3 regions of the Shewanella sp. SM23 genome follow, and region 3 is predicted to be linked to each of the others. Evidence: predicted binding sites of a transcription regulator. Region 3 holds the regulator's gene; each other region holds the start of a gene.
The links. Region 3 encodes LexA, which represses DNA repair genes until DNA is damaged. Its sites were predicted from a motif close to TACTGTATNNNNATACAGTA; they were not measured.
Positions count from the first base shown of each region.

Region 1 (4,279 bases), on a different contig from region 3:
GTATGAGTAAACCGTTTTGGTTTACTCTTTTTTTTGCCCAAATTCAGTGCTATGAAAACGTTATAGCTTAAGGTCGAATATCCCCTACAACAGAATCACAACGCACTCGTGACGATTAAACCTCTGTAGCCATTTTGCGTGTTCGACTCCTTGCGCCAGCACTAGCCACTGACTTCTTCACACTGCTTTTAGCTGTACTTGCAGTGCCTGCCCGTTTTGCCGAGCTCGAGGCTTTGCGGTAAGGCGACTTACGATAACCGGATTTATTACTTGCCGTTTTACGATAACCTTGGCCTTGTAAACCATTAAGCGCGGTTGGCAGTTGTGCGCCTGCATTCTGGATAAGCGTGGATAAGGTGCCGAGCAGTGGCTGCATAAAGGCTTGATAAGAGGTTTCTTTATGGCAAATGCCGTTCAAGCTCGCTTCCCAAAGCGCTGTCATATCTGGCGTAGTCGCACTCGCGGGCAAGCTGTTAATCAATCCTTTCCCCACGTCTGTCGAGACAATAGATTTACCTAAGCGTTGTAAAAAACCGCGTTTGAACAGCAATTCGATAATACCTGCACGGGTGGCCTCTGTACCTAATCCGTCGGTTTCTTTAAGAATTTTACGGATCTCAGGATCGGTCACATAACGGCTAATACCCGTCATAGCACCGAGTAAAGTGGCATCGTTAAAGGCCTTTGGTGGTTGAGTATTTTTCTCCAACAATTCGCCTCGAGTACAATGCAAAGCCTGTCCCAATTTCAAAGGCGGTAATTGGCCGATAAACTCGTCATTCTCCTCATCGTCCTTACCTGTGCTTTCTTCCGTCGACTTGTTGCCACTCGCCTTACTGCCATTTGGCTCTTGGCGGGCAAAGAGTTGCTTCCAGCCGAGGGATTTATCCTGACGCGCCTTGGTATTAAATAAGCCACCCTCGATTGTCACTTGCACAGTGGTTTCACTGTAACAATAAGCCGGATAAAACTGTGCTATGTACTGGCGAGCAACATGAAGATATAACTGCCTCTCACGCTGACTCAAGCTAGATAAGTTAGCCGTCTTCTCTGTGGGGACGATTGCGTGATGGGCGTCCACTTTTTTATCATCCCATGCTTTAGATTTAAGACGGGGCTCGGGGGCATCAGCACCTTGCAATAACTCAGCAGCACCGTCACTTATCGCCTTAAGTACCGAAGGCGCAAGGTTATGTTGCTCAACGGGTAAATAACGACTGTCGGAGCGTGGGTAAGTAATGAGTTTATGACGTTCATACAAACTTTGGCAGGTATCGAGCACATCCTTAGCACTCATGCCAAACCGTTTCGCCGCATCAATTTGTAACGCGGATAAGCTGTAGGGCAATGGTGGATTCTGTTTCTTGTCCTTAGCCACTAATTGAGTGACTAAAGCGGGTTTATCACTGATGCGACTCACCACATTTTGCGCTAACCCTCTCACTAACACTCGTCCTTCTTCATCCATATAAGGCTGACAAGCTTCGCTAGGTTGCCACTTGGCGCTGAAGGTTTCTTGCTTCTCGGTCGCCAAATGCGCCAGTACTTCATAAAAAGGCTTAGATTGAAAGTGGGCAATCTCTTCATCACGGCGCACCACTAGCCCAAGCAATGGCGTTTGTACTCGGCCGACGGATAACACGCCTTGATAACCGACCTTTTTACCTTGGATGGTGTACGCACGCGTCATATTCATGCCATAGAGCCAATCGGCACGACTGCGAGCTAAGGCCGATGTGGATAAAGGAATAAACTCGCGATTGCTGCGTAGCTGCGTTAGAGCCCGTTTTACAGCTTGTGGGTTTAAGTCACTGATCAGTAAACGCTGGGTTTGATGTAGCTTGTCCCCCGTCACGCCAAGATAGGCAATCACTTCATCCACGAGTAACTGCCCTTCGCGGTCGGGATCGCCCGCGTTAACCAGCGTGTTGGCTTGTTTGACTAATCGTTTTAGCACTGTGAGTTGGCTGCGGGTCGCAGCCTTAGGTTTTAGTTGCCACTTGTCTGGCACTATTGGCAAATGCTCGAATTTCCAAGACTTAAATTCGGGATTATAGGCATCAGGTTCTGCTTGCTCGAGCAAGTGACCAACGCACCAAGACACACAATCGCCATTGGCGGCTTCGATAAATCCATCGCCTTTTTTATGGGGTTTAGGCAATACATCGGCAATGGCCCGCCCTAGGCTAGGTTTTTCTGCGATATAAAGGATCATACAAACACCAAACACTGGATATAATTACAGTATAATTTAGCCCAAACGCCTGTTGAGTGCAAATTTCTGTAGTAAACCGTGCTTAAATGTCAAAGCTTAAGTGTAAATTTAATTGCGAATGATTCTCAACAAGGCATAAGATACATTAAATGACTAAGGAGTAACTATGAGACAATTTGCAATAAATGCGCGACAAGCAATGACAATAACTCCAGCATTAATATTAAGATTCAATCAGTTATTGATATTCCATAGCTTAATGTTACTCGCATTAAGCATGCTCACCAGTACCTGGCTGGGACAAATGAAAATCATCGATATGCCGTTAGCATGGGGATTCATTCTCGTCATTCCTATTGCTGTGAGTTTATCTCTATTACTCAGCCATCAAATCACGCGCCATAGCTTAAGCAGCTTATTCGGCGTGTGGATGCTACTTTGGGTAATGGGATAACTGACATTCATAATAAATCACTACCGTATTTCGAGTTAACTCGCCCCTCTGCTCTATTTATCCATGCTAAAACTCAATTTCAAAACACATTGATTTCAAATATTTAACATTTTAACTATGAAGCTCCCTAAAAAATAGTTATGTTGAGTATCTTGGATATTTACAAAAAATGTCTTAATCAAAAGTGAATGTCCTAACTCAACATCTGTTGAATAACCGTAAACCTAAAAACTCTGCTAAAACAACACAATAAAGGAATCGGAGTCTATGAATGAGATTGTCAACGCGATCAATAGTGTAATTTGGAGCCCTGCACTTATTTTTCTTTGCCTAGGTGTCGGGCTCTATTTCTCCCTTCGCACTCGATTTTTACAGCTGCGCCATCTGCCAGAAATGATCCGCCTGATGTTTGATGGTAAGAGTACTGATGCGGGAGTGTCGTCTTTTCAAGCACTCGCGATGACATTAGCGGGTCGAGTCGGTACAGGTAACATTGCAGGGGTCGCCACAGCAATCACCTTTGGTGGTCCTGGCGCTTTATTTTGGATGTGGATGGTTGCCTTTCTCGGTGCCAGCTCCGCCTTCGTTGAATCTACCTTAGGTCAAGTCTATAAAGAAAAAATCAATGGCGAGTATCGTGGTGGGCCTGCTTTTTATATTGAAAAAGGCTTAGGCATGAAATGGTATGCATGGGTATTTGCAATTGCGACCATATTTGCTTGCGGGATCCTGCTGCCGGGCGTACAAGCTAACTCGATAGGTTCAAGTTTAAAAACCGCTTTCAACATAGATCCTAATGTGACTGCAGCCATACTGGCTATGCTTCTTGGCTTTATCATTTTTGGCGGTGTAAAACGTATCGCTCACTTTGCCAGTGCCGTCGTCCCCTTTATGGCACTGGGTTACATCATAGTGGCTTGTGTCATCATAGCGCTAAATATTGGCCAGCTACCGGGTATTTTATGGTTAATTATCAAAAGTGCCTTTGGCTTTGATGCGGGTTTTGGTGCCATTTTAGGCTTAGCCATCATGTGGGGGGTAAAGCGGGGTATTTACTCCAACGAAGCGGGTCAAGGTACAGCGCCACATGCCTCATCTGCAGCGGCGGTAAGCCATCCAGCCAAACAAGGGTTAGTTCAAGCTTTTTCTGTGTATATCGACACCTTATTCGTTTGCTCTGCAACTGGTTTCATGCTGCTTATTACAGGACTGTATAATGTTCAGGGCCCAGACGGTGCGGCGCTCTATACCGGCATTGCCGGAGTCGCTGCAGGACCAGGCTACGTACAAACGGCAATGGAAAGTATGATGCCAGGATTTGGCAATATCTTTGTGGCTATCGCACTCTTCTTCTTCGCCTTTACGACCATAGTGGCTTATTACTACATTGCCGAGACCAACATTGCCTATATCAACCGTAAAGTAAATCATCCTTGGTTCATGGTCGTTCTCAAAGTCGTGATCATTGGCTCAACCGTATACGGCACAGTTAAAACGGCTGATATGGCTTGGGGAATGGGTGACATTGGTGTTGGACTCATGGCATGGCTCAATATTATTGCCATTATTCTATTAAGGAAAACCGCATTCACTTGCCTAAAAGATTATGA
Region 1 covers NZ_JAKKRM010000003.1:98,454-102,732, forward strand. Annotated here, with positions in the region: gene L5L98_RS05195 (DNA topoisomerase III) at 116-2,215, opposite strand; gene L5L98_RS05200 (hypothetical protein) at 2,382-2,669, shown strand; gene L5L98_RS05205 (alanine/glycine:cation symporter family protein) at 2,937-4,279, shown strand, end outside.
Region 1: a site for LexA is predicted at 2,228-2,247, ahead of L5L98_RS05195 (DNA topoisomerase III). Genes of this name have one in related genera too.

Region 2 (4,279 bases), on a different contig from region 3:
TGCACACTACCGTTTGTGATCACTAGCAGTACGCCCGCCAAACCGCCCACTAAGCTGAACACTTGTTGTCTGCTGAGCCATTCACGCTGTAATAGCGCGTTGACGATTGAAGTCACCAGCGGACTGAGCGCCATAATCAAGGCGCCATTGGCGGCAGAGGTGTGCTGCAGGCCATTAAATAACGCCAGATTTAAGCCGCCCACACCAATCACGCCTACTAGCGCTATGACAGCGTATTGCGCCAAACTCAATTTAGGCCAAGCCTGACGAGTAAAAACGATATATAACGCTAGAGTCACAGCCGCAATGGTAAAACGCCAGAAGACGAGGGACTCTCCTGACATCTCCTCCAGCACTCGCTTAGCAATAGGAAACACACTGCCCCAGCTAAAAACGCAAATCAGTAGACAAACGAATGTCATGTAAGGTGTATGGGATTTCATATCGTCCTCTAGGGAGGTAATTGGGATTGAGCTTAGTTTATAAGTTTCATATATTATTAAAACGCACAAGATTGAGAGCTTAAATTCCAAATATGAAACTTAATTATTCCTTAGACGATATGCGCTTATTTTGGGTGGTGGCACAGCAAGGGAGTTTTAAGCTCGCGGCGCAACACTTAGGCATTCCACCTTCAACCTTAAGCCGTCGAATCAATCTGTTAGAACAATCCTTAGGTCTGCGTTTACTGCACAGAGACGCCCATAGAGTCAACCTTACCGCCACAGGTCAGCAGTATCTCGAACGCTGCGGCCCGCTGTTTATCGAGTTAAACCAGGTATCTGGTGAGTTGCATGCGGATAAACATCAAGCGGTTGGTAAATTGCGGATCTCGGCGCCCATCAATACAACCTATCGCTGGCTAGGTGAATCACTCAACGCCTTCCAACGGCATTATCCCAATATTGATATCGATTTAAGTCTGTCGAACATGAATATCGATGTCAGTGAAAACGCCATCGATATCGCCTTTCGAGTGGGCGAACCTAAAGATCCCGATTGGATTGCAAGGCCACTTACCACGATTAGCTTTGTACTTTGCGCCAGCACATCGGCAACGCAGTGGCATGCGCTGCAATCGATTGAAGCGCTGGATCAGCATCCGGTTATCATCGCCAAGCCCACAAAAACGTGGTGTTTACAGCACAATAGCACAGGGCAAAATGTCGAGTTTGAACCAAGGGGGAATATCAAACTAGCCGTCGATGATATGGCGATTGCCTGTCAGGCCGTGGTGGCGGGGCTTGGGATTGGACTCATACCCATCAGCATGGCGAGTGAACAGATACGAAGTGGCAAACTCATTCAAATACTGCCCGAGTGGCAAGGTATTCCGCGCACCGCCTACTTGATGTATCGCGATCGGGACAACCTGCCCTTACGGGTCAGACTGTTAATTGATTTTATGCTGGCAAATCCACCCGAGGCTTATTGAGCCAATATAGGCTATTGTGCTCCACCCACTAGAGTGCTAAATCCAGCTGGGTCAGGCCGTTTAAGCTTGTGGCGACGACAAGAGTAGAATCAGTAAGGCCAACTGAAATCCCCAATAGACGAATGCCGCGGCCTTCTTGCCTTTCCATAGCCAGTGCGAGTAGCTCATAGAACATTACAATCGAGACTTCATCGCTCCGGTGCTCAATTGTAGTCTGCTTGAAATCGTTAAACTTAAGTTTGACCACCTGTTTATGTATTTTGCGTTCCTTAGCACTGCGACTTAAACGCAACGACAGTTCTTGGATCAAACTCGGCATCACCTGCTGGCACTGCTCTAAGCTATAAATATCCTTTGCTAACGTGGTTTCAACCCCCACTGATTTGCGCTCTCTGTCGGCAGAAATACCCCGTTCATCTATGCCTTGGGAACGCTCAATCAACACGCCACCAAACTTACCGAATCGCGCTAAGAGCTCAGGTTTAGAATAAGCTTGCACATCACCACAGGTATTGAGCCCGAGCGAAGAGAGCTTTTCGGCGGTGACTTTACCAACACCGGGAATTTTACGCAGCGATAAGGTCTTAACAAACTCAGAAAGCGTCTCTGGCGTAATGACATATTGGCCGTTTGGCTTATTCAGATCCGAGGCGACCTTAGCTAAAAATTTTACTGGCGCGATACCCGCCGATGCGGTTAAACCCGTTTCGGCTAAGATATCGCGACGAATCGCTTGGGCAATCAAGGTCGCAGAGCCCTTATATTGTTGGCACTCACTCACATCCAAATAAGCTTCATCTAAGGAAAGCGGCTCAATTAATTGGGTATAGCGAGAAAATATTTCACGAATTTGTAGCGACACTTCTTTGTAAACCTGCATCCGGCCTGGTACTAAAATCAGCTCAGGGCACAACTTAAAGGCATAAGCCGTTGCCATTGCTGAACGAACACCGAATTTACGTGCCTCGTAACTACAAGTACTGATAACACCGCGACGGTCGCTACTCCCCCCCACGGCTAAAGGCTTGCCGCGGTACTCAGGAAAGTCGCGCATTTCCACAGCAGCAAAATAGCAGTCCATATCAATATGAATAATTTTTCGCACGTTGAATTCCTCCAACGCCAAAATACTGTATATAAAAACAGTAATCAAGTGTTCCTGATAGATTTGGGGCCAATAAGATGTGGCCTAGCGCTGGAAAAGAGAACAAGACAAGTGTGAGGAACAACAGACATGCTTAATAACTGAGTTTCCTAGGCCATTACACTCAGTGGCCTAGGTATTTACTCAACCTAACAATCTAAGGCTCACATCTTAGTTTGCAGGTAGTTTTGCAATCCAACACGGTCAATAAGCCCAAGTTGTTTTTCGAGCCAATACATATGGTCAGACTCTGTATCGTCGAGTAATACTTCGAGGATTTCGCGGGTCTGGTAATCTTGCTTCTGCTCACACAGTGCAATCACTTTGCGCAAATCGTCCGCGACCTTGTATTCATAGGCAAGATCATTACGTAGCATCTCTTCTACATCTTTACCTATGTTCAATGCCTCACGGGCGGCAACATTGGGTGTACCTTCGAGGAATAAAATGCGCTGCACTAATTTGGCTGCATGGGCTTTCTCATCATCTGACTCATGGGCGATACGCTCATAGAGTTCATTCAGGCCCCAATCTTCGTACATATGGGCATGGACAAAATACTGATCCATTGCCGAGAGTTCTCCCGTTAGGAGTCGATTTAACGCATCGATAACGTCTTTATCGCCTTTCATATCTTGCTCCTATTGGTCGCTAATTTGCGATTGTAGATAATTTTGAATACCGGTTAGCGTAATGAGCTCTTGCTGCGACTCGAGCCAATCTAAGTGCTCTTCTTCGTCTTCGAGAATATCTTCCAGCAGATCGCGGCTCACATAGTCCTGTTCGGCTTCACACAAGCTGATCGCATCACGCAGCAATGTAAGCTGCTCTTGCACCATGGCCAGATCGCAGTCGAGCATCTCTTGGCTATGTTCACCAATGCGAAGTTTTTCGAGTTGTTGCAGATTAGGCAGACCTTCCAAAAACAGCACTCGCTCGATGAGCTTATCGGCGTGCTTCATATCTTGGATGGATTTTTTGTATTCGACGTGGTTTAACTTCTCTAAGCCCCAATGTTTAAACATGCGGGCATGGAGGAAATATTGATTGATGGCGGTCAACTCACAGGTAAGCACCCGATTCAGTTGCCCAACCACTTTAGGATGACCTTTCATAAGTTACTATCCTTGGTAAGCGTGAAAAGATTGATCTAAATCAAGCTTCTAGCCTAGTACAATTTATCGACCAACTCAAATTATCTTTATATTTCACCTACTTAATGATGAAAAGCATTCTCATTCCTGCTTAGATTAACTTGCTATCCCACTCTAATCCCAAGGATAAATCTCAAATGATTAACCCGTGTAAGAAAATACGAGGCAAAAAAATAGCCCCCTAAATTGAAGGCTATGATCGAATCAAGACTATTTAGATAATGCGGTCTTTCGTTAACTTCTCACGACGCGCTTCTTCAGCGGCCATACGACGTTTACGTTTGTCACAAGGGTCATCACAATCACACGCTTTCTCAATCCCTAGAACACCTAAACCGCCACAACTTCCTTCAACGGCTTTGCGCTTGATGAGATAACCAATCGACATGAGCAAAAAGAAGACTAACAAGATCACAAATGCCGCAATAAAAGAGGTCATGGTTTACTCCAAAAACTAAATAAGGAAAGGCTTGAAGGCGTCGCTGTAATAGACCTTAAATCCGTCGCCTTGCTTTTCGATTAGCATTATCGCCAAGTGTTCCTTCT
Region 2 covers NZ_JAKKRM010000010.1:77,904-82,182, forward strand. Annotated here, with positions in the region: gene L5L98_RS13590 (DMT family transporter) at 1-443, opposite strand, end outside; gene L5L98_RS13595 (LysR family transcriptional regulator) at 536-1,435, shown strand; gene dinB (DNA polymerase IV) at 1,464-2,540, opposite strand; gene bfr (bacterioferritin) at 2,744-3,211, opposite strand; gene bfr (bacterioferritin) at 3,221-3,694, opposite strand; gene nqrM ((Na+)-NQR maturation NqrM) at 3,948-4,172, opposite strand; gene L5L98_RS13620 (FAD:protein FMN transferase) at 4,188-4,279, opposite strand, start outside.
Region 2: a site for LexA is predicted at 2,564-2,583, ahead of dinB (DNA polymerase IV). Genes of this name have one in related genera too.

Region 3 (4,279 bases):
GTTGAGCACAATTTCAAGGTGAGCGCTGAGTGGTCCTGTTGCAATCGGGCTACCTTTAAGGTGCGGAAATACGCCTTGCAACCCTTCGCCATTGGGCTGGTGGCAGGCTGCGCAGTGCCCGAGGTAAACTTGTTCGCCTAGAGTCATCAACTCTTCTTTACTTAGGGTTTGTGATAAAGCGGCTTGAGCGGCTTCAGCCGCAGCACCTGCGGCTTGTTTCTGCTCTGTTACCCAAGCCTCAAACTCGGCTTCGGGTAACGCTTGTACTACGATAGGCATAAAACCATGGTCTTTACCGCAGAGCTCGGCGCATTGACCACGGTAAATGCCGGGTTTGTCGATGCGAGTCCAAGCTTCATTGATAAATCCAGGGTTGGCATCTTTCTTAATTGCAAAGGCGGGTACCCACCAAGAATGGATGACATCCTCTGAAGTCATCAGAAAGCGGATTTTGCGGTTTATTGGTAGAACGAGCGGTTTATCGACTTCCAATAGATAGTTTTCACCCTTGGTTTCGGTGCCTTCGATTTGTGCTCTGGGTGTTGTCAGTATGCTATAAAAATCAATATCTTGATCGAAATAGTTGTAATGCCATTTCCATTGGGAACCCGTGACTTTTACGGTGAGATCGGCGTTGCTGGGATCTTCCATTGCGATTAAAGTTTTTGTCGCTGGAATCGCCATTAAGATCAAAATGATAAATGGCAGAATCGTCCAAGCGATTTCAACTTTAGTGCTTTCGTGAAAGTGGGACGCGACAGCGCCTTTGGATTTTCTGTGGTTGATCATGGCGTAAATCATGACGCCAAAGACCACTAGGCCTATTGCGCAGCAGATATACAAGATGGTCATGTGCAAGTGATAAACCTTGCCACTGATCTCGGTCACGCCAGGGGTCATGTTGAACCGCATGTCCGCGGCGGTCAACGGTGGTGCGAAAAGCACCACGAGTAAACAATACAACAATTGCTTCACAAGACTTCTCCTCTGCCAATTGCGAATAGCAACTACAAAGAAGAGCAACACAGTAAGTCTCAACTCTATGCAAACTCTTCAGTTCCCAAAAAAGCTTTTTTGACTTCAACGTGCGTTGGCGGCTGTTACTTTTAATCAAGTATTGTTACTGCTGGTAATTAGCCACGCTGGCACATACTGCTGAAATAAATCTGTTCTCTATTTTTAGTGGCGCTTCGAGTTCGATAAATACTCGATTCATTGACCACGGAAGGTGATATATCATCACCGACTTAACCAACCATACTTGCTGTTTAAATATTGATCAAGATCACTTATTTATCTAATTATCTGAAAAATTGCCAAAAAAAAGCCTCACATTCATAGGTGAGGCGGCTTTCAAGGTAAAAAATTAAATGAATATTTAATGTACAGCGCTAAAAAAAGATTGCTGACCGAAGAGATTGCCTTGCTCAATGCGTACGTCGGCATGTAAGTGACTGTTTACGTCTTCAAGCACTATGCCCATAGCTCGGGCACTTTTAGCCACGATTTGTAGGCGTCGATTATCCCGCGCATCTAATGATTGAGTCCAAGTAATGACTGCACTGGACGTACCACTTGTCAGGGCTTTCTCCATCGCCCACAGGGTTTCGACTTCATCTTTAGCATGTACCAGCAAAACTCTATCCATACGCACACCTGCGCTGGCGAGCATTTGCTTGTAGCCAATACTTGGAGGGTTGATGAGCACTAACCAACGGCCCTGTTGGCTTAACTGAGCGAGTTGTGCACTCAGATGAATTAATTCTTGGCGACCTTGAGTCTTAGTTGGCATACAGGCGATAGGCGCATGGTGCCAGTCATAGTCGGCATCACGGACTTCATCGAGCCACAAGCCCGGATGGCGGGGGGCATTGCCAAGTAGTTTATTCATAGCCAATCTCCATTACGGATCACACCGACGGCGAGTCCTTCAATTGTTAAACTTTGGAAGCCTAAATCCACTTTAATCGGGGAGTAATCTTCATTTTCGGCATGTAGATAGACCACATTACCTTTTTTTTCGAAACGTTTAACAGTGACATCGTCATCGACTCTAGCGACAACCACTTGACCATTCCTAGCTTGTTCTACTTTATGAACTGCCAGCAAATCACCTTCGAGAATGCCGATATTTTTCATGCTGTCGCCCTTTACTCGCAGTAAAAAATCGGCGGCGGGATGGAACATGCTTGGGTCGACTTGGTAGTACTGTTCAACATGTTCTTGGGCGAGGATAGGTTCACCCGCGGCCACTTGGCCGATGAGCGGTAAACCTGTTTCAGTCAAATCTTCGATTTCCGCAGGTAGACGAATGCCCCGAGATGTGCCAGGCATGATCTCAATGCAGCCCTTTTTCGCCAACGCTTTAAGATGTTCTTCAGCCGCATTGGCGCTCTTAAAACCTAAACGGGTTGCGATTTCTGCCCGAGTGGGTGGCATGCCAGTATCGGCAATATTTCGTTTAATTAGCTCTAAAATTTCAGCTTGGCGTGGCGTCAAAGGTCTCATGGTGTTTCCTGTTTTTCTATACAGTTACTGTTAGTATATACAGTATTATTTGCAGCGCAAGTATTAACCACTTTTTAGCTATGTTGGAGAGAATTAGCGAATATTGCCCATAGTCTGGTATTCTATCGGGCTAGTAAACGCACTTAATTGCATAAGAATAATGCCTAAACACGACTCTCTTTGGTTGAAATCATTACGTTGGATCCAAAAACACTTAGTGCACACTATTGTGGTGCCTCAGGATCCCTTTGCCGATCTGAATCTGGATGCTTCCAGACCCCTTGTTTATGTGATGAAAACAGAATCCCTCAGTGACATAGCTGCTTTGAGCGAAATAACGGCTAAGTTAGGTTTACCAAGCCCTTATGAGCCTCTAGTGGCTAATGGTGTGACTGCGCCTCGGGTTGTCTGTCTTCAAGGACGTAAGCCACTGTTTGGCGAACGTGCTGGTAATGAGCCTTTCCTCGAATGCTTTATGCGTTTGTTAGCCGTGCATAAGGAACGTCCTGAATTAGATATTCAACTGGTGCCCGTGAGTTTGTATTGGGGTCGCACGCCAGGGAAAGAAGACGACACTATGAAGGCGGCCGTATTTGAGCGGGAAAACCCGACTTGGTTGCGCAAGTGCTTGATGATTCTGTTCTTAGGTCGACATAACTTCGTGCAGTTCTCGAATGCCGTATCCCTGCGTTACATGGCTGACGAACATGGCACCGACATGGGAATTGCCCATAAGTTAGCACGGGTTGCGCGCGTGCATTTCCGTCGTCAACGTAAAGTAATGACAGGGCCTGTGCTGCCAAACCGCCAAGCACTGTTTCATTCGTTGCTCAAATCTGAGTCGCTGCGCAAGGCGATTCAAGAAGAAGCGGCCAGTAAAAAGATTTCTGAGACCCAAGCGCGCGAGACGGCTATTGAGTACCTCGATGAAATCGCTGCCGATTACTCAGACAGTTTAGTGCGTATTGCCGAGCGTTTCTTAACTTGGCTGTGGAACAAGCTTTACAGCGGGATCAACATTAAAGGCGCCGAGCAAGTTCGCCAGCTGCACCACGATGGCCACGAGATTGTTTATGTGCCTTGCCATCGCAGCCACATGGATTACCTGCTGTTATCGTATATTTTGTATTATCAAGGCATGGTTCCGCCGCACATTGCTGCTGGCATCAACCTCAATTTCTGGCCCGCGGGACCTATGTTCCGTCGCGGTGGTGCCTTCTTCATCCGCCGTAGTTTTAATGGTAACAAGCTGTACACCGCAGTATTTCGTGAGTATTTAGATCAGCTGTTTGCTAAAGGTTATTCGGTGGAATACTTCTCCGAAGGTGGCCGTTCACGTACTGGCCGTCTGTTGGCGCCGAAAACCGGCATGATCGCCATGACGATGAACAGCGTACTGCGCGGTATTGAACGTCCTGTCACACTTGTGCCAGTGTATTTAGGCTATGACCATGTGATGGAAGTAGCGACTTACCATAAAGAGTTAAGCGGTAAGAAAAAGAAAAAAGAATCTGTGTGGCAGGTGTTCGGTGCCATTCGTAAATTAGGTAATTTCGGCCAAGGTTATGTGAATTTTGGCGAGCCTATTACCCTGCAAAATTTCTTAAATGAGCGTGCGCCAAACTGGCGTGCTGAGTTGGCCGATGATCCCGAGCAGAAACCAAGTTGGTTAACGCCAGCGGTAAACGTGCTGGCTAATCGGGTGATGACGCGTATCAATGATGCCGCAGCCGCGAGTTCTGTGACTTTGACTAGCTTAGTTTTACTGGCG
Region 3 covers NZ_JAKKRM010000009.1:174,445-178,723, forward strand. Annotated here, with positions in the region: gene coxB (cytochrome c oxidase subunit II) at 1-975, opposite strand, end outside; gene L5L98_RS13195 (cell division inhibitor SulA) at 1,379-1,891, opposite strand; gene lexA (transcriptional repressor LexA) at 1,888-2,508, opposite strand; gene plsB (glycerol-3-phosphate 1-O-acyltransferase PlsB) at 2,669-4,279, shown strand, end outside.